DNA from 4 places in the Streptomyces sp. NPDC039480 genome. Region 3 is predicted to be linked to each of the others. Evidence: riboswitches for the same ligand, from Rfam matches in the RefSeq annotation. Region 3 holds a riboswitch; each other region holds the start of a gene.
What was found. A riboswitch is a leader RNA that binds a small molecule or an ion and turns the genes downstream of it on or off. The one in region 3 is predicted to bind cyclic di-AMP.

Region 1: another riboswitch for cyclic di-AMP. It lies ahead of ACZ56E_RS36630 (transglycosylase family protein); the one in region 3 lies ahead of ACZ56E_RS07405 (C40 family peptidase).
Region 2: another riboswitch for cyclic di-AMP. It lies ahead of ACZ56E_RS38455 (transglycosylase SLT domain-containing protein); the one in region 3 lies ahead of ACZ56E_RS07405 (C40 family peptidase).
Region 4: another riboswitch for cyclic di-AMP. It lies ahead of ACZ56E_RS11840 (C40 family peptidase); the one in region 3 lies ahead of ACZ56E_RS07405 (C40 family peptidase).

What each region holds. Positions count from the first base shown of each region.
Region 1 covers NZ_JBVITX010000016.1:66,629-71,713, forward strand. Annotated here, with positions in the region: gene ACZ56E_RS36620 (cytochrome P450 family protein) at 1-1,167, shown strand, start outside; gene ACZ56E_RS36625 (LysM peptidoglycan-binding domain-containing protein) at 1,287-2,354, shown strand; cyclic di-AMP (ydaO/yuaA leader) riboswitch at 2,550-2,701, shown strand; gene ACZ56E_RS36630 (transglycosylase family protein) at 2,706-3,428, shown strand; gene eno (phosphopyruvate hydratase) at 3,762-5,051, shown strand.
Region 2 covers NZ_JBVITX010000018.1:114,728-119,812, reverse strand. Annotated here, with positions in the region: gene ACZ56E_RS38460 (hypothetical protein) at 1-610, opposite strand, end outside; gene ACZ56E_RS38455 (transglycosylase SLT domain-containing protein) at 915-1,637, opposite strand; cyclic di-AMP (ydaO/yuaA leader) riboswitch at 1,642-1,798, opposite strand; tRNA gene ACZ56E_RS38450 (tRNA-Met) at 2,530-2,603, shown strand; gene ACZ56E_RS38445 (hypothetical protein) at 2,790-4,400, shown strand; gene ACZ56E_RS38440 (VOC family protein) at 4,528-4,962, shown strand; gene ACZ56E_RS38435 (S1 RNA-binding domain-containing protein) at 4,978-5,085, opposite strand, start outside.
Region 3 covers NZ_JBVITX010000002.1:303,420-308,504, forward strand. Annotated here, with positions in the region: gene ACZ56E_RS07390 (C40 family peptidase) at 1-21, opposite strand, end outside; gene ACZ56E_RS07395 (hypothetical protein) at 368-721, shown strand; gene ACZ56E_RS07400 (hypothetical protein) at 896-1,255, shown strand; gene ACZ56E_RS07405 (C40 family peptidase) at 1,336-2,574, opposite strand; cyclic di-AMP (ydaO/yuaA leader) riboswitch at 2,583-2,738, opposite strand; gene pcrA (DNA helicase PcrA) at 2,995-5,085, shown strand, end outside.
Region 4 covers NZ_JBVITX010000003.1:258,039-263,123, forward strand. Annotated here, with positions in the region: gene ACZ56E_RS11830 (ATP-dependent Clp protease proteolytic subunit) at 1-521, shown strand, start outside; gene ACZ56E_RS11835 (hypothetical protein) at 529-837, shown strand; cyclic di-AMP (ydaO/yuaA leader) riboswitch at 1,245-1,421, shown strand; gene ACZ56E_RS11840 (C40 family peptidase) at 1,425-1,898, shown strand; gene ACZ56E_RS11845 (ATP-binding protein) at 1,942-2,394, opposite strand; gene ACZ56E_RS11850 (helix-turn-helix domain-containing protein) at 2,667-3,530, shown strand; gene ACZ56E_RS11855 (DUF397 domain-containing protein) at 3,540-3,764, shown strand; gene ACZ56E_RS11860 (8-amino-7-oxononanoate synthase) at 3,798-5,015, opposite strand.

The DNA of each region.
Region 1 (5,085 bases), on a different contig from region 3:
GTCGAGGCCTGGCTGGTCACCCGGTACGCCGATGCCCGGCAGGCTCTCGCCGATCAGCGGCTCAGCAAGAACCCCGCCCACCACGCCGAGCCCGCCCACGCCAAGGGCAAGACCGGCATCCCGGGCGAGCGCAAGGCCGAGTTGATGACGCATCTGCTCAACATCGACCCGCCGGACCACACCCGGCTGCGCCGCCTCGTCGCGAAGGCGTTCACGCCCCGCCGCGTCGCCGAGTTCGCGCCCCGGGTGCAGGAGCTGACGGACCAGCTCATCGACCGGTTCGCCCGCGAGGGCAGCGCCGACCTCATCCACGAGTTCGCCTTCCCCCTCCCCATCTACGCCATCTGCGACCTGCTCGGCGTCCCCCGCGAGGACCAGGACGACTTCCGCGACTGGGCGGGCATGATGATCCGGCACGGTGGCGGGCCCAGGGGCGGTGTCGCCCGGTCCGTCAAGAAGATGCGGGGCTACCTCGCCGAGCTCATCCACCGCAAGCGCCTCGAACCCGGCGACGACCTCATCTCCGGCCTCATCAAGGCCTCCGACCACGGCGAACACCTCACCGAGAACGAGGCCGCCGCGATGGCCTTCATCCTTCTCTTCGCCGGCTTCGAGACCACCGTCAACCTCATCGGCAACGGCGTGTACGCGCTGCTCACCCACCCCGAACAGCGCGAGCGGCTGCAGCGGGCACTGGACGACGGCGACACCGGCCTCCTGGAGACCGGCATCGAGGAACTGCTGCGCTTCGACGGGCCCGTCGAGCTCGCCACCTGGCGGTTCGCGACCGAGGCGCTCACCATCGGCGGACAGGACATCGCGGCGGGCGACCCCGTCCTCGTCGTGCTCGCCGCCGCCGACCGCGACCCCGCCCGGTTCGACGACCCCGACACCCTCGACCTCTCCCGCCGTGACAATCAGCACCTCGGATACGGGCACGGCATCCACTACTGCCTCGGCGCCCCGCTCGCCCGCCTGGAGGGCCGCACCGCCCTCGCGACGCTGCTGCGCCGCCTTCCCGACCTGCAACTTGCCGCGGACCCCGCCGATTTGCGGTGGCGTGGCGGGCTGATCATGCGAGGACTGCGCACCCTGCCCGTGGAGTTCACAACCGCACAGAAAACGGTGTCCGGCGTACACCCCACTGACGAGCCGTCAGGACTGTGATCTTCACGTGATCTCGGCTGCATCGACTTGTGACAAGCGTTCGACTGCGGCTACGTTCACGACGACTTGAGCGCCCCAGGCGCCCAAGTCGTCGCTGCAGTCTCCTGAAAGGCACCCGCATGCTCTCCGGTCATGGTCGTCACCGACGCCCCCGCCAAGCCCCGGCCCTCATCGTCGCGGCAGGTGTCACCGGATCAGCCATCGCCATCCCGCTGCTCGGCGCCACCAGCGCGAGCGCCGCCGAGACCACCACGTGGGAGAAGCTCGCCGAGTGCGAGAGCGGCGGCGCGTGGAGCGCCAACCCCGGCAACGGCTACTACGGAGGCCTCCAGCTCTCCCAGGAGACCTGGGAGGCGTACGGCGGTCTCGACTACGCGACCAGCGCCGACCAGGCCAGCCGCTCGCAGCAGATCGCCGTCGCCGAGAAGATCCTCGACGCCAAGGGCACCGCGGCCTGGCCGAGCTGCGCACCGATCGCCGGGCTCAGCCAGGACGGTGCCGCGGCCGACGTCGACCCGGGCGGCCCCATCGCCCCGACGCCCTCCGACTCGACGGGTCCGGCCGACTCCAAGGGCTCCAAGGGCCCTGAGGGTTCCAAGGACTCCGAGGCCCCTGAGAAGGGGACGGGCAAGCCTTCTGACGAGGCCACGGACTCCGCCGACCCGGAGCGGCCCTCCGGCGACGCGAGCGACACGCCCGCCTCCGGCGACAGTTCGCGAGAGAAGAATCACGAGGAGTCCGGCGAAAAGGACGGCAAGGGCGGTAAGGACGGCAAGGGCGACGCCGAAGGCGCCGAAGGTGCCGAAAACGCCGACGGCAAGGGCGACTCCGGCAAGTCCGGCCAGAAGGACACCACTTCGCCCACGCCCGAGAAGTCGACCGACCCGGCCGACGACGCCACGGACCCCAACGGCTCCTCGTCCGGCCGCCACCGCGGCGACCGCGCCGACGAGAACGACAGCGCCGGCGACCGTCCCGGACGGCACGCCTCGCGCGGCGCCGACCGCTCCGAGAAGCTCGCCGACGGCACGTACACCGTGCGCTCCGGGGACAACCTCTCGGTCATCGCGGACGACTTCGGGGTCGACGGCGGATGGCACGAGCTCTACAGCGAGAACAAGAAGACCGTCGGAGGCGACCCGGACCTCATCCTCCCCGGTCAGAGCCTCGATGTGGGCGAAAAGTAACGGAAATTGACGATGCGTCTGCGGGGGACTTGGCATGTGTTGTCCGGTTTGGCGCGAGTGAGAGATGGGTCTCAGAAGCCCTGATCGTCTTTGAAATTCGGTGGGGAGCGTGTCTACGGTCGTGACCGCTCGCCACTGGTGAGCCCCGCCGGTCGGTACGCCGAATCCTGCCAACGGCCGGACGGGAACAGTCGTCGCTCAAGAGCGCCGTGGGCAGGAGCGGGGGACCCAAGGTAAGTGCCGTGTCATGCGGCTAGGGGTGAAGCCGCACTCGCGAGAGTGCGGCCGGGCAACCACATCGGCCCGAACCCGACAGCTCACCTCGCAGGCGTCGGTGTAGGGGATCAACTCATGCTGCTTTCCGGCAAGGGCAAGCACCGCCGCCCGTCCAAGGCCACTCGTGTCGCCACGCTCGTCGGCGTGACCGGCGCCGCCGTCGCCGCCCCGCTGATGGCGGCCGGCTCGGCCTCCGCCGCCACCGCGTCCGAGTGGGACGCCGTCGCCCAGTGCGAGTCCGGCGGCAACTGGTCCATCAACACCGGCAACGGCTACCAGGGCGGGCTGCAGTTCTCGCCGTCCACCTGGGCCGCGTACGGCGGTACGAAGTACGCGCCGACCGCCGACAAGGCCTCCAAGGCCCAGCAGATCGAGATCGCCGAGAAGGTCCTCGCCGGCCAGGGCAAGGGCGCCTGGCCGAGCTGTGGCGTCGGCCTCTCCGGTGCCTCGTACAACGGCGGCGGCTCGCAGCAGCAGGCCCCGCAGCAGCAGAGCAAGCCGCAGCCGCAGCAGACGCAGCAGCAGGCCGCTCCGCAGCAGCAGGCCGCGCCGAAGCAGGCGGCTCCCAAGCCGCAGCCGACGCCGCAGACCGAGACCAAGAAGACCGTCGAGACCCCGACCGGCAAGAAGGTCGAGAAGGGCGACGGCGAGTACAAGGTCAAGACGGGCGACACCCTGTCCAAGATCGCCCAGGCGCACGACGTCAAGGGCGGCTGGCAGAAGGTCTACAAGCTCAACGGCGACATCATCGACGACGCCGACTTCATCTACCCGGGCCAGCAGCTCCACCTGAGCTGACCCGGCCGGTCACGGCCGTGCCTCGGCGGACGCACGGCCGTACCCCCCGTCCCCACGGGCTCCCCGCCCCGGTGCGCGTATCCCCCGTACGCACCGGGGCGGGGCCATGTCCACACCCCGGTCCGGATCCGCGCCACGCCCCTCTTGTTCGCTACTAGCGAGTAGAGAACATGGTCTTACGCCCTGTTTCCACGCCATATGGGCCTTGTGCCGTCCCAGGGGACGGGCGGTCGGCTGGCTGAAGCCCCGGAGCCGGTTAGGCTCAGGAGACGCAGGGCCGAAGCGGCCCGGCGTAATCGTGTTTACGCGTCACACTCCCAGAAGGAGATGCTCGTGCCGTCCATCGACGTCGTCGTAGCCCGGGAAATCCTGGACTCCCGAGGCAACCCCACGGTCGAGGTCGAGGTCGGCCTCGACGACGGCAGCACCGGTCGTGCCGCCGTTCCGTCCGGTGCCTCCACCGGTGCCTTCGAGGCCATCGAACTCCGTGACGGTGACCCCAACCGTTACCAGGGCAAGGGTGTCGAGAAGGCCGTCCTCGCCGTCATCGAGCAGATCGGCCCGGAGCTCGTCGGTTACGACGCCACCGAGCAGCGCCTGATCGACCAGGCCATGTTCGACCTGGACGCCACCGACAACAAGGGCTCGCTCGGCGCCAACGCCATCCTCGGCGTCTCGCTCGCCGTCGCGCACGCCGCCTCCGAGGCCAGCGACCTGCCGCTGTTCCGCTACCTCGGCGGTCCGAACGCGCACCTGCTGCCCGTCCCGATGATGAACATCCTGAACGGCGGGTCGCACGCCGACTCGAACGTCGACATCCAGGAGTTCATGATCGCCCCGATCGGCGCGGAGTCCTTCTCCGAGGCCCTGCGCTGGGGCACCGAGGTCTACCACACGCTGAAGAAGGTCCTGAAGAGCAAGGGCCTGGCCACCGGCCTCGGCGACGAGGGCGGCTTCGCCCCGAACCTCGACTCCAACCGCGCCGCCCTCGACCTCATCCTCGAGGCCATCAAGGAGGCCGGTTACGTCCCCGGCGAGCAGATCGCGCTCGCCCTCGACGTCGCCGCGTCCGAGTTCTACAAGGACGGCACGTACCAGTTCGAGGGCAAGTCCCGCTCGGCCGCCGAGATGACCGAGTACTACGAGGAGCTCGTCGCCTCGTACCCGCTCGTCTCCATCGAGGACCCGCTGTTCGAGGACGACTGGGCCGGCTGGAACGCCATCACCGAGAAGCTCGGCGACAAGGTGCAGCTGGTCGGCGACGACCTGTTCGTCACCAACCCGGAGCGCCTGGCCCGCGGCATCGAGGAGAACTCGGCCAACGCCCTGCTCGTCAAGGTCAACCAGATCGGTTCGCTGACCGAGACCCTGGACGCCGTCGAGATGGCCCAGCGCAGCGGCTTCAAGTGCATGATGTCCCACCGCTCCGGCGAGACCGAGGACGTCACCATCGCCGACCTCGCCGTCGCCACCAACTGCGGCCAGATCAAGACCGGCGCCCCGGCCCGCTCCGAGCGCGTCGCCAAGTACAACCAGCTCCTGCGCATCGAGGAGATCCTCGACGACGCGGCGGTCTACGCCGGTCGCAGCGCGTTCCCGCGGTTTCGCTCTGCGAACCAGTAGGCACAGCAAGGGCTGATCACCGCGCTTAAGGGCT
Region 2 (5,085 bases), on a different contig from region 3:
TGGCCACCAGCCCCTCGAGCGTGGTGCGCACCACGGTCGTCTTGACGCTGCGCTCGGGGTGGGCCTGGCCCAGGGCCGTGGCGATCTCCGCCGCCGAGCGCGGCTCGCTCTGCTCGGCGAGATGCCCGCGGATCAGCTCCACCAGCGTCGGCTGCGCCGGCTTGGCAGCCTTGGCGGGCTGGGCGGCCTCAGCCTTGCCGGACTCCTTGCCGGAGCTCTTGGCGGCCCCCTTCCCTGCCACCTTCCCGGAGCTCTTGGCGGCGCCCTTCCCGGCGCCCTTGCCCGCGGCCGTCTGCTGCGGAGCGGTCTTGGTCACCCGAGCCCGCTTGCCCGCCGCATCGGAGCCGGGCGACTTCTTCTTCGTACGGGGGGCGGGCACCGCGGCCCGCTCCTGCGGGGCCGCCGGCTCCGGGGAAGCCGGCTCCTCACCGAGCGCCTGCTGGATGCTGACCAGCACCGCGTGGTCACGCTGATGGGCCACCAACTGCTCCTGCAAGGAGGCGATTTCCGCACCGAGGCGCTGCTGCTCCTTGGTGTTGCGTTCGAGGTCGGCACGGACTTGAGCGGTGTACTGCGATGTCAGTTCGGTGGCGGAAACGTTCTCGGACATGGGGCGCACAACCTTTCCCGGACCTGGGGCCGGAGTTGAAGAGCCTGCTGCACATGTGTGCTTCCCGGGACCGGGATTGGGGCCCGGGCCTGCGGGGTGACAAGCAATATTCAGTACACAGATGCCCTGACACGGCGATAGTACGGACAACCGGAGCGGCCCATTCTCCTTGACCATGCTGTGAACTGACCCGGGTTTCCAGCGATCCGATGACATGGACGGCGGCTTCACCACACGACTGAGCCCCGGAACGCCATGCGTTCCGGGGCTCAGTCACCGACCGGGAAGGGGTTGGGGGTGCGGCCTAGTAGGGGCCGTTGACGTTGTCGATCGAGCCGTAGCGGTCGGCCGCGTAGTTGCAGGCGGCGGTGATGTTGGCGACCGGGTCGTAGCTGTCGGTCGACGTGCCGGGCACGTGGTAGGCGGAGAACGTGGGGCCGATGACCTGCAGGAGCCCCTTGGAGGGGGTTCCGGCGACGGCGTTGGAGTCCCAGTTGTTGATGGCCATCGGGTTGCCGGAGGACTCCCGCATGATGTTGCGGTGGATGCCCTCGTAGGTGCCGGGGATGCCGTGCTGGGCCATGATGTCGAGCGACTGCCTGATCCAGCCGTCGAGGTTGTTGGCGTAGGACTTCTTCGCCACGGCGGGCTCGGCGGCGGTGTTGCCGCGCTCGGACCGGTCCGCCCGCTCGGGGGCGGCCGGGGCCTCCTTGCCGAGGGTGAGCTCGAGACCGGGGTGGATCAGCTTCGGGTCGTCGCCGAGGACGCCGCGGTTGTCCTGGTACAGCTTCTGCCAGCCGCCGCTCACGGAGTGCTCACGGGCGATCTCGGCCAGGGAGTCACCCGCGACGACGACATAGGTCTTCGGGGCCGCGGCGGGCTTGGCGGCCGCGGCGGCCGGCGCGGCGGCGGCCGTGGTCGCGCCGAGCACCGGAAGAACGAGCACGGCGCCGCCGGTGCCCGCGGCGGCGATGCCCCGGGTGAGCGAGCTGGACTTGGGACGGCGGTGCTTACCCTTTGCGGGCATGACGAATTCCTCTCCGTCGCCTGCGGGGTGAGCTGTCGGGTTCGGACGGGAGATGTCCGGTCGCAGGGCATGCGACTTCACCCCGAGCCGTCCCGTCACCGGGATCGGCGGCTTACCTGGGTCCCCCGCTCCTGCCGTGCGTGAGTGAGTGGGTGTGGGTGGGAGAGTTTCCGGACAGCGGCAGGATTCGGCGTTCCATCCGGATTGACGGTGACGTTAGGCGAGAAAGCCGGTGCGGAACAAGGCCGGAATTCGAATGGAGGGAATGCGCGGGCCCGTACCGCGTGATCAAAATCCCGCACCCTCTTTGATCGAAAACCCAACTCTCTTTGCGCAGAACGAGAACGCACTCCGCGGCCCGCGAAGCCGAGGACACCGGGGCGTGACGCAATTCACGGAGCGGGGTACGGCATTTCCCTCGAGTGCTCCACCAGGCGGCCAAGTGCAGCGTATGGCACTAACGAGTCAATTAGGTCGTATCTGGAAGAATACGGACATGCGCAAAGGTGGCTGTTCACGCCAGAACGGGCATTTCGCATCGCGTCGGTGTCGACCCGCCCAGCCCGGCCCGAGGTGAGGCCACGGGCATCCGACGCCGCGTCAACAATGCTTCTGCCGCGTAGAAAGTGACGCCCGCCCAGAAAAGGAGGGCGGCCGAAACGGAGGGCCCGCCCGCAGGAATTCCCTTTCCGGCGGACGTAGGTGAGGGCGGGAAAGGGAAATGTTCCCCATTCTTCTGGCGCACCCTCACCTTGTTTCTGATGCGGCATCACGGAGCGGAACAGCGGTTCGTGTGGCGGTGTACTGCGCGGCCCCGCAAGGCACTTGCCGCCCCCTGCGCCGCGCCGTGGTGTGAGAGTCCTCCGCGGTGGCGTAGGGTGGAGGAACACGACGCGGGGTGGAGCAGCTCGGTAGCTCGCTGGGCTCATAACCCAGAGGTCGCAGGTTCAAATCCTGTCCCCGCTACTGCAACAGCAGGGCCCGGATCCCATGTGGATCCGGGCCCTGCTGCATGTCACCGACGACCGCGAAACTGGCACCGCCACTCCTGCGCCCCGACGCCCCTGACATGTGTGCCATCAGTCGCACAACCATTCGCCCATCCCGCCGGTCATACGCGCGACACACACAGCAAGATCCGATGGGGGAGTCTTGAAGAAGTTCACGGCAGCGCTGGCCACGGGCCTCGTGGTCTGCACTGCCACACAGGTCGCCGCGCCCGCGGCGCACGCAGGGGACGGCGATTCGCGCAGCCGCACGGAAACCCTGCAGGAGGGCGGCAAGATCTACGCCCTCTACGAGCACATGTCCGCGCGTTTCCACCCCAAGGACGTCACGCTCGAGATCCACGCGAAGAACGACCCCGAGGTCCTCGCCAGCGTCCGCCTGACCGGCACCGAGACCTGCCCCGACTCGGGCGAGTGCTACGAGGACACCTTCCGCTCCGAGCCGGTCACCCTGCCCGCCATGGGCGCCTACGTCATCGACGTCGTGGCCAGGGACGGACAGCCCAACGAGATCGTCCAGCGGACGACCGGCTTTCTCAACTACGGCCTCAACCCCAAGCTGACCCTCACCAGCAGCCACCCCTGGATCTCCTACGACAACCCGACCGGCAAGGTCACCGGAACCCTGGTGGCCGAGGACCCCCGCACCCACGAGGTGAAGCCGTTCGCCGGGGTGGGCATGTACTACCGCGCCCGGGAGACCCGCAGCGAGGGATGGGAGTGGACGAACTCCGCGGGGCGGTTCACCACGTCGGGGTACTCCGGTGAGTACGGCACCGACGTCACCTATGAGTACATGTTCGACCAGGAGTACGAGTCGCTCCACCTGCCCTTCCGCAAGCAGGAACTGAAGCTCAAGGTCGACGCCCCGAACGGCACGGTCACCGCCCCTTACGGCAGTGACATCCCCGTCAACGGCAAGCTCACCCGCATCGCGGACGACGGCACCGAAAAGCCGCTGGCCGCCGAGGTGCGCGTCGGCACCGGAGATGTGGGAGACCCCGGCAAGACCGTGGTGAGCGGCGAGAACGGCGCCTTCTCCACCGGCTACACCGTCAGGCGCAGCGGCCCGGTCAGCGTCCAGCCGAGTGCGCGGAGCTGGTTCACGGCGCCGGCCCCGCACTCCTTCACGCTGGCCACGCCCCCGCGCACGAGCCAACTGTCGGACGTCAAGGCCACGGTGAGCAAGTACCGCAAGGTCACCTTCACCGGCAAGCTCGGCGTCACCCAGGGCACCTACCCGGCGGGCACCAAGACACAGGTGTCCATCGACCACCGCCCCGCGGGAGGCACCTGGTCGAGCACCGGCACCTTCGACGCCGCCTACGGCGCCTCCTTCACCGCCTCCTCGCCCAAGAAGGCCGACGCGGGCGCCCAGTGGCGGCTGCGCCTGGTCAACGCGGGCGTGGACAGCGCGAGTTTCAAGCTGGGCCGCAAGTACACCAAGGTCTGGGACGACGGTGTCACGCCCGAGGGCGTCCGCAAGGGCACCCAGGTCACCGCCAAGGGCGGCCTGATGCAGAAGTCCGGATCCACCTGGCGGCCGTACGGCGGGCAGAAGATCCGCGTCTGGTTCAAGGCCGCGACGGCCGGCTCCGCATGGAAGGAACTGGGCAGCACCAAGACGCTGAGCAACGGCACGTTCAGCAAGAAGTTCACCGCCCAGCAGGACGGCACCTGGCAGATGCGCTACACCGACACGGTCAGCTCCCACTACGCGGACTACGGCCGCGAGGACTACGTCGACGTCCGCTAGCGGACACCGGAACACCGAGCGCCACGCACGAAGGCGACCCCGCCTTCGTGCGTGGCCCGGACCGACCGCACAACTCCGCTCACCGCACCGGAAGATGAGCGGACAGCGCCCCTGCTATCGTGCGCCGATGCCAACGATCAAGCAGTTCCAAGTCACCTTCGACTGCGCGGAGCCCGAGCGCGTTGCCCGCTTCTGGTGCGAGGTGCTGGGTTACGTCGCACCGCCGCCCCCGCAGGGCTTCGCCACCTGGGACGACTTCAACAACTCCCAGCCTCCCGAGGAGCGGGGCGCATGGTTCGTGTGCAGCGACCCCTCGGGCGTGGGCCCGCGCCTGTTCTTCCAGCGCGTCCCCGAAGGCAAGACCGCCAAGAACCGGGTGCACCTGGACGTACGGACCGCCACCGGACTGGTGGGGGAGGAGCGCCTGGCCGTACTCGAGGCCGAATGCGCCCGCCTGGTCGCACTCGGCGCGGTCCGCGTGCGACTGCTGCCCGCCGACGAGGAGAACGAGTCGTGCATCGTGATGCAGGACATCGAGGGCAACGAGTTCTGCCTCGACTGACCCGCCGCCGAGGGGTCACTGGTGCTCGGGTGAGGCCTGCCGCCGGGAGAGGGCCAGCCTGCGCCGCTCCCGGTCGATCTCGGTGACGACGACCGTGACCTCCTCGCCGACCTGGACGGCATC
Region 3 (5,085 bases):
GGGCTTGCGGTGCGCTGCCACGAAGTGGGGCTCCTTACGTGTCCGGCGGCGGCCCGCACAGGGGGGACGGGCCGCCGCCGGGTTTCTCGGCGGTGGCGACCGACGGCCGTCCCGGGTCGGACGGCGGTTGGGGAGCCGGTCACCTGGTGGAGGACGCTAAACCTGGCTGTCACGGGTTGGTGAGGGATTGTGCGCAACTGGCGGAAGTGGGCGCACAGTGACCGACAACGACCGTGCCGCTCACGGGACGACGGCGGCTTGGCGCGCGGCCGCGACCGATGGCCCGTTTCCGGCTTGCCCGGCCGGAGTGTCGTGCTACGGGGGCGCCTGCCGCACCCGGCCTGAGGCCCGGCTAGGCTCCGGCCCCATGGACCTACTCATCCATCTCTTCGTCGGCCTGCACATCATCGGAATCGCCTCGCTCCTGGGCGGCTTCCTGACCCAGATGAAGCAGATGGGCCAGGGCACCGCGCGCTTCAGCCCCGGCATGCTGCACGGCGCGTTGATCATGCTCGTCACCGGTGTGGTTCTGGTGGGCCTCAACCAGGCGGACGACAACACGGTCAACAACGTCAAGATCGGCATCAAGCTGGCCCTGCTGATCGTGATCCTCGCGCTGGTCTATGTGAAGCGGGACGAGGAAAAGGTCGACAAGGGCATGTTCGGTGCGGTCGGCCTGCTGACCACGGCGAACATCTTCATCGCGGTGCTGTGGACCTGAGTTCTATGCGAACAGGCCACTGCCGCGGAGGGATGACGGGTGTCGTGAGGGCGGGCATGATGGTCGCCATGGTCAACACACGAAAGGCCCATGCCTCGTAGGCGCCCTTCGCAGGTCCGTCGTGACCTGCCACGACCCTTACGGCAATGGGAACGAAGAGCCACGGTGCCCGGCTTGTCGTCCCGTGTACTGGCGGAGATCGCTCGCATCGAGCGGCGGCGCTTATGGATTGGCGCCACCCACGAAGCTCTGGGGCAGTGGCAGAAAATCTGTCGACGCCCTGGACGTGGCGTGATGTACACGAGGGCGACGCAGTACGACAACTGCTACCACTACGAAACAGGCGAGGACATCGGTCCCGAGCGGTGCCGGGACGTCCTGGAAACGCTCCTCCATGCCCTTTCTTCGAGAGCCGCTCGAGACCTGCGGGCGCTCATTGAGCCGCTCGACGAGCAGTTCCTGAGGCGAACCGTGAAAGATCCGTTCGCGCCGCCGGATGCGCCGTGGTGGATGAGCCGAGTCAAGCGCCCGTGAGCCCGCGTGGCCCGCATCCGGGGAGGATGCGGGCCACGCGCGCGTAGAGGGTGTCTCGGGCCCTGGGAGGGGGTTCGTTCTCAGGCGGGGCGGACCACGCTGTGGATCGGCATGTAGTAGATCGACTCGACGCGGACGTTCGCGCCCGGCTTCGGGGCGTGGATCATCTTGCCGTTGCCGATGTAGATCCCCACGTGACTGATGTCGTCGTAGAAGAACACCAGGTCACCCGGCTTGGCGTCGGCGGTCTTCACGGTCGTGCCGACCTTCACCTGGTCCCACGTGGTGCGCGGCAGGGAGATCCCCGCGGCCTTCCACGCGTCCTGCGTGAGTCCGGAGCAGTCGTAGGAGTCGGGGCCGGTGGCGCCCCAGACGTACGGCTTGCCGATCTGGGCCTCCGCGAAATCGATGACCTTCGCGGCCTTGGTGGCGTAGCTGCCGTCGGTGCTTCCCGAGCCCGAACCGGAGCCTGAACCGGAGCCCGAGCCCGAGCCTGATCCCGTGTCGGAGCCAGATCCGGAGCCAGATCCGGAGCCGGAACCGGAACCCTGGCCGGCCTCGCGCTCCTTCTCCCGCTGCGCCGCCTCCTCGGCCTTCCGCTCCCGCTCCGCCTCCGCGGCCTGCTCACGGGCCAGCCTCTCGGCCTTGCGTTTGGCCTCCTGCTTCTTCTTCCGCTCGATCTCCGCGAGCCGCGCCTTCTCCTCGGCGGTCAGCTTCGAGAGGAGCTCACGCGCGTCACCCAGCTTCTTCTGGACGGTCCGCTTGCTCGTCCTCAGGTCGTCCCGCGAGTCGCTCAGCGTCTCGAGGCTCTTCGCGGCCTTCGTGCGCTGCTTGGTCGCCGACGCCTGCTGCGCCTGGTAGTCGTCGACCGCCTTCTTCTGGCGCGTGGTGAGCCGGTCCGCCAGGTGGTTCTGGTCGAAGTAGCCCTGCGGATCGTCGGCGAGCATCATCGTGGCCGTCTCGGAGACGGCGCCGGTGCGGTACTGGGCGGCGGCGAACGAGCCGAGCTCCTCGCGCGCGTCGTTCAGCTCGTCCGTGCGTGTGGCCACGTCGTCGAGCAGACGGTCGACCTTCTTGCGCTGCTTGTCGGTGCGCTCCTTGGCCGAGTTGTACTTCTGGGTGGCCACGCCGGCCTGCCGGTAGAGCTCGTCGACCTTCTTCTGGACCTCTTCGAGGCTGGGCTTCGTCGGCGCGGAGGGCGCCGCCTGCGCGCTCTGTGCCAGGAGGGCGACGGAGGTGAGGGCTGCCGTCGTGATGCCGACGGCGGGGGCCGTGCGTATGCCGGCTGTACGGGTCCGCGGCTTGCGGTGCGACGCCAAGGGAGGCGACTCCTTCCGTAGACCGCCTACCGGGTTAGCTGTCGGGTTCGGGCGGGTGGTTCGGAAGGCTGCCCTACAGTCCCGTACTTCGTACGGGACCGATTCACCCCAAGGTTCTGGTGGGTCCCCGGCTCCGAACGTGTCGGACTCGGCGGAGGCCACCCGTTCCCGGCGGGGTTCGCCGGTGGGAGGGCGAGTGGCCCGCCGGGCACGCTAGCCAACCCGTGTGGCTCCTGTGAAGGTTGATGTTCGATATGCCCGATACATTTTCGTGACTTTACGAGACCCTTGACGCGGACACGATGGAGACACGGAGAGACGTAGCGGATCGTGATCGTCCGTGAGCGCGGAGTGGGAAGTCCGGGGTGTGTCCGGAACCCGCAGCGGGTTGTCAGTGGGGCCGCCTAGACTCGGGAGGCGATGAGCAGCCTCTTTGATGACAGCTTCCTGGCGGACCTGCAGCCCTCCCGGGCCGCGGACGAAGCGCCCCCGCCGCCGCCCGAGGACAGCGCTCCGGAGCCCATTCCGGACGACTTGTTCGACGGGAAGTTCGACGCGCCCATGACCCGCGAGTCGCACTACCGCGACGGTGCCCCGCGCCCGGTCATCGACCCGGCGTCCCTCCTCGACGGGCTGAACGAGAACCAGCGCGCGGCCGTCGTGCACGCCGGCTCCCCGCTGCTCATCGTGGCCGGCGCCGGCTCCGGCAAGACCCGGGTGCTGACCCACCGCATCGCGTACCTCCTCGCCGAGCGCGGCGTGCACCCGGGCCAGATCCTCGCGATCACCTTCACGAACAAGGCCGCGGGCGAGATGAAGGAGCGCGTCGAGCAGCTCGTCGGCCCCCGGGCGAACGCGATGTGGGTCTCCACCTTCCACAGCGCCTGCGTCCGCATCCTGCGCCGCGAGTACAAGAAACTGGGCTTCACCTCCTCCTTCTCGATCTACGACGCCGCGGACTCCAAGCGCCTCATGGCCCTGGTCTGCCGCGACCTGGACCTCGACCCGAAGAAGTTCCCGCCGAAGTCCTTCAGCGCCAAGATCTCGAACCTGAAGAACGAGCTGATCGACGAGGAGGACTTCGCCGGGCAGGCCGCCGACGGCTTCGAGAAGACCCTCGCCCAGGCCTACGCGATGTACCAGTCCCGCCTCCGCGAGGCGAACGCGCTGGACTTCGACGACCTGATCATGACGACGGTCCACCTGCTGCGCGCCTTCCCGGACGTCGCCGAGCACTACAGGCGCCGCTTCCGGCACGTCATGGTCGACGAGTACCAGGACACCAACCACGCCCAGTACGCCTTGGTGCGCGAGCTCGTCGGCCCCTCCGGAGGCGACGAGGACGACCCGGCCGAGCTGTGCGTCGTGGGTGACGCGGACCAGTCGATCTACGCCTTCCGCGGCGCCACCATCCGCAACATCCTCCAGTTCGAGGAGGACTACACCGACGCGACGACGATCCTCCTGGAGCAGAACTACCGCTCCACACAGACGATCCTCACCGCGGCGAACGCGGTCATCGAGCGGAACGAGAGCCGCCGCCCCAAGAACCTCTGGACCAACCAGGGCGCGGGCGCCCGCATCACCGGATACGTCGCCGACACCGAGCACGACGAGGCCCAGTTCGTCGCCGACGAGATCGACCGCCTCACCGACGCGGGCGAGGCCAAGGCCGGCGACGTCGCGATCTTCTACCGGACGAACGCCCAGTCCCGTGTCTTCGAAGAGATCTTCATCCGCGTCGGCCTGCCCTACAAGGTCGTCGGCGGCGTCCGCTTCTACGAGCGCAAGGAGGTCCGCGATGTGCTGGCCTACCTGCGTGTTCTCGCCAACCCCGAGGACGCGGTCCCGCTGCGCCGCATCCTGAACGTGCCGAAGAGGGGCATCGGCGACCGCGCCGAAGCCATGATCGACGCGCTCTCGCAGCGAGAGAAGATCTCCTTCCCGCAGGCCCTGCGCCGCGTCGACGAGGCGTACGGAATGGCGGCCCGCTCCACCAACGCCGTCAAGCGTTTCAACACGCTCATGGAGGAGCTGCGGACCATCGTCGAGTCCGGCGCGGGTCCGGCCGTCGTCCTGGAAGCCGTGCTCGAACGGACCGGGTACCTCGCCGAGTTGCAGGCCTCGACCGACCCGCAGGACGAGACGCGCATCGAGAACCTCCAGGAGCTCGCCGCCGTCGCGCTGGAGTTCGAGCAGGACAACAGCGCAGCTGCCGCCGAGGGCGAGGAGGGGGCCGCCCCGGCCGGCACGCTCTCCGACTTCCTGGAGCGCGTCGCCCTGGTCGCCGACTCCGACCAGATCCCCGACGAGGAGGACGACGGCTCCGGAGTCATCACGCTCATGACCCTGCACACCGCCAAGGGCCTCGAATTCCCCGTGGTGTTCCTGACCGGCATGGAGGACGGCGTCTTCCCGCACATGCGCGCCCTCGGGCAGGTCAAGGAGCTGGAGGAGGAGCGCCGCCTCGCGTACGTCGGCATCACACGCGCGCGTGAACGGCTCTATCTG
Region 4 (5,085 bases), on a different contig from region 3:
GCACGCCCGTCGACGCCACCTCCGCGAACGACGTGATGGCGCAGTTCATGCACCTCGAGTACCAGGCGCCGGACCGCGACATCTCGCTGTACATCAACTCCCCCGGCGGCTCGTTCAGTGCGATGACCGCGATCTACGACACGATGCGGTTCGTCAGCTGTGACGTGGAGACGATCTGCCTGGGCCAGGCCGCGTCGGGTGCCGCCGTCCTGCTCGCCGCCGGCACCCCCGGCAAGCGGTTCGCGCTGCCCGGCGCACGCGTCCTCATCCACCAGCCGGCCATCTCCGAACCGATCCGGGGTCAGGCCACGGACCTGGCGATCCAGGCCGACGAACTCCTGCGCACCAGGCGGCAGTTAGAGGAGCTGCTCGTACGGCACACGGGGCAGAGCCCGGAGCGGATCGCCGCGGACATCGAACGGGACAAGATCTTCGACGCCCCGGCGGCCCTGGAGTACGGGCTCGTGGACCGGATCATCCCGAGCCGCAAGACCTCGCTCGCCGCCCGCGACCCGAGGTGAGTCACCGATGCTGCCGCCCGAACTGCCTCCGCTGCCCGCCCTCACGCACGCCGAGGCGGAGTTGATCGACCGCTATCTCGAAGTCGTCGACCTGCTCGGCCGCATCAACCCGGCCCGCGTCGAGCACACGTACCGCGGGCTGCGCGCCGCCCAGGCCCTGGTCGGGCGGGCGACCGCGCTGCGGGACGCGCTCGCCCTCATGCACCAGCGGGGCGAGACTGAGGTGCACGCGCCCACGCTGGCCCGGGCGCTGCGCGTCCTCGACGGTGAACGACGGGCGGGGCTACTCACCGTGCCGCCTCCGCAAGGCCCCTGAAATCCCCTCTTCGCAAGGCTCCTCAAATTCCGTCTCCGCAAGGCGCCTGAAACCTCGTCGGCCGCCCCGCTCCCAACACTGGAACGTCCGGCTCCACTTCGAAACGGACCAGTCGGGCTACCCCGGACGGCGTACCAGGACGTCCTTATCCGCACGGTCCGAAGTTGCGTCCAGCGAGTACAGCATGGCCGGAATTACGCATTCCGCTGCTGGTCGAGCGGTCGTCGGAGAAGGCGGCGGAACGTCGAATTCGGCAGTGTCCACCTGAACAGGTCAGTCGTGAGGAGCCTCACAAAACGCCGTTTCGGCTCGGTTTTCGGACCTGTTTCGGGTCAAGATCCCTTCCGACGACAAGCCCCCGCCACAGCGGCGGGGCGGTCCGGGCGGACGCCGAGTCCTGCCGCCACCCGGATGACCGGTCGACATCGGTGCAACGGCAGGAGTGGAGGACCCAGGTACGACGGGCCCGTCCGGGAAGTCCGGACGACGCCCTTGGGGTTAAGCCGCAGAGCATGACGCGGCCGGGCATCTTCGCCTGCCCGAACCCGACAGGTCATCCTTCACAGGCGGCTGACGAAGGGTTGCGCATGACCGCGCTGAATCATGTTCCGTCGCTGCTGAGCAGGACCGGTGCCGCATCGGCACTCACGCTCGCCGTCGTAGGCGGCACCGTCGTGGCCCCCGGGCTCACGGCGGAGGCCGAGGCAGCGACACACGGGACGAAGGCGCTCAAGATCGCGGCGTCCAAGAAGGGCTCCCCGTACGGCTACGGGGCGGTGGGACCCAACCGGTTCGACTGCTCGGGCCTGACGCTCTACTCGTTCAAGAAGACGGGCAAGAAGCTGCCTCGCACGGCCGCCGCGCAGTACAACAAGACCAAGCACATCTCCAGGTCCCAGCGGACCCGTGGCGATCTGGTGTTCTTCCACTCCGGCAGGAACGTCTACCACGTCGGGATCTACGCGGGTAACAACCGCATCTGGCACGCGCCCAAGAGGGGGACCGTGGTGCGCCTGGAGAAGATCTGGTCCAACAGCGTCTGGTACGGCAGGGTGCGCTGACCGCACCGTCCAGCGCGGCACTCGTGGCCCGCGGCCGAGCCGGTCAGCGGGCGTCGTCACACGAGCCGCGCTGGACAGGTGCCTGCCAGGGCAGCGCGATCCACACGGTCTTGCCGCCCTCGTCGGTGGGGCTGACCGAGAGCCTGCCGCCGCACTCGGCCGCCAGCCAGCGGATGATGACCATGCCGCGGCCGTTGTCCTGCTGGACGGCCGCGGGGAGCCGCTTGGGGTAGCGGGGGTGGCTGTCGGTGACACCGATGCGCAATTGCTCGTCACGGTCGAGCTCCAGGTCCACGGTGAAGGTGGGCGACTGGCCCAGGGTGTGCTGTACGGCGTTCGTGGCGAGTTCGGAAACGATCAGCCTGATCGTGTCGGCCACTTCGGCGTCACCGGGCAGGCCCCATTCCGCGAGCACGCGGGATACGAATTTCCGGGCGGCGGGGACCGAGACAGGATCGCTCGGCAGGGTGACGGAGGCTTCCTGATGGTCTGCCATGGCGACGTTGTCCCTTTCCCACCGGGACCGGTCTCCGGCTCGCGGCGGATGACTCGAGGACAGTCCCGGACTGGTGCTTCGCGCCAGCCTGCCACTCCTTGGCCGGTCACGGGTGGCGATCCACCGAGATGTGCATATATCTGTCGCTCGAAGCGGTGAACTCTGCTACGGCAGACCGTATTTGGGCGGGAGAGCGGTACTTCCTCTAATCTCGCCTACTGCCCTGCCCTGCCGCCGGGAGATCCGACGGCTCCGTCCGAAAGGAGACGGGCATGCAGTACGGCCCCGCGGTGCGCCGTCGACAGCTCGGCGCCGCCCTGCGCGCCCTGCGCGGCCACGCGGGGCTCACCAGCAGCGAAGCCGCCGCCAAGGTCGGCTGGCACCAGTCCAAGGTGAGCCGGATCGAGACGGGCCGCAGTGGCGTGAAAGCCGCCGACGTGCGGCTGCTGATGGAGGCATATCAGGTCAAGGATCCGCAGCGCAGCGAGCTGCTCATCGCGTTCGCCGGCGCCGACGATCCCGGCGCGGGGCGTCATCACTGGTGGAAGGCCTATCGCGATCTGCTGCCCGCCACCTACCGCGATTTCATCAGCCTGGAGTCGCAGGCGAGTTGGGTGCGCACGCTGGAGACCTCGGTGGTTCCCGGCCTGCTGCAGACCTCCGAGTACGCACGCGCGGTGACCCGGGCCGCGCTCGGCGAGCTGCCGGAAGAGCAGGTCGAGGCGTTGGTGGAGGTCCGGCTTGCCCGGCAGGACGTGCTGCGCGCGGATCCGCCGCTGCGGCTGAGCGTGGTCATGGACGAGGCGGTGCTGCGGCGGCCGGTGGGCGGGGCGCAGGTCTTCGCGGGGCAGTTGATCCGATTGAAGGAGGCATCTCACATGCCTCACGTTCGGCTTCAGGTGTTGCCGTTCGCCGCAGGTGAGCATGTGGGCCTGATCGGTCCTTTCGTTATTTTTTCATTTCCGGACATTGCTGATCTGGATGTGGTTGTTCTCGACCATTTGACGAGTAGCCTCTACCTCGAACGGAAAGAAGACCTCCAGGCGTACACGGAGGCCTTCAACTCCCTTCAGGTACAAGCGCTCTCACCCGAGGACTCAACGGATTTCATCGCCGGGCTATGCGACGGCGCGTAAGGAGGCACAATGACCGCAATGCCTCGGTACGTACCTTCCAGCACGACAATTCAAGGTGCGCGGTGGCAGCGCAGCAGCTACAGCAACGGAATGAACAACTGTGTCGAGACAGCCACCCTCGACTCAGGTCCGCTGACCGGCCTGCGTGCCGTGCGTGACTCGAAGAACATCGCAGGGCCCGCCCTGCTCTTCTCCCCCGGCCCCTGGGAGTCGTTCACCAACTGCCTCCGATAAGCAGCACCCGGCCCTGCGCGGGCCCGGCACGCTTCATCGGGGTGCGTTGCGGCTGATCACCCGTACCGCACCGACGAGCTGTGCGTCGGTGAGATCGGCGCGGGCGGTCAGCCGCAGCCGTGAGATGCCGTCCGGCACCGACGGCGGCCGGAAGCAGCCCACGGCGAGACCCTCCGCCCGGCAGTCGGCGGCCCACCGCACGGCCTGCTCCGGTGACGGGGCGCGTACGGAGACGACGGCGGCGTCGGGTCGTACCGCCGACAGACCTTCGGCCGTGAGACGGCGATGCAGCTCGGCCGCGACCTCGCGGGCGCGTGCGGCCCGGCCGGGCTCGCGGCGCAGCAGGCGCAGGGCCGCGAGGGCGGCGCCGGCCGCGGCGGGCGCGAGGCCCGTGTCGAAGATGAAGGTGCGGGCGGCGTTCACCAGGTGCTCGATGACCTTGGCGGGGCCCAGTACGGCGCCGCCCTGGCTGCCGAGGGACTTCGAGAGGGTGAGGGTGACCACGGTGTCGTCCGCGCCGGCGAGACCCGCCGCGTACGGGGCGCCCCGGCCGCCCTCGCCGAGCACCCCGAGTCCATGGGCGTCGTCGACGATCAGCCCCGCGCCGAAGCCGCGGCAGACCGCGGCGAGTTCCGCGAGCGGCGCCATGTCGCCGTCGACCGAGAACACCGAGTCGGACACCATGACGGCGGGACCGTCGTGCGCGTCCAGCGTCTTGCGGACCGCCTCGGGGTCGGCGTGCGGCACCACCTGCGTCGTCCCGCGCGCGAGCCGGCACCCGTCGATCAGGGACGCGTGGTTGCCCGCGTCGGAGACGATCAGCGAGCCGTGCGGGGCGAGCGCGGTGACGGCGGCGAGGTTCGCCGCGTAACCGGAGGAGAAGACGAGGGCCGCCTCGACGCCGCAGAAAGCGGCGAGCTCACGCTCCAGTTCGGCGTGCAGCTCCGTGGATCCCGTGACGAGCCGGGACCCGGTGGCACCGCCGCCCCAGCGCCGGGCCGCGGCGGCCGCGCCCTCGGTGACCTCGGGGTGCCGGGTCAGGCCCAGGTAGTCGTTTCCCGCCAGATCGAGGAGGCCGTCCGCCTCGGCGGGGCGCGGGCGCAGGGTGCGGACGAGTCCGGCGTCCGCGCGCAGCCGCGCCTGCTCGTCGAGCCAGCCGAACGCGGTGCGCGGTGCCCGGTCGAGGGCGTCGCCCGGGGCGTCGCCGGGGGCGGTGGACGCGGCCGTCACGGGGTGCCTGTTTGTAGACATTGCACAGACCTTAGTCGTCGTGCCACCTGGCCAGGGTGTGGCAATACCCACACCTCAAACCGTTTCTGTT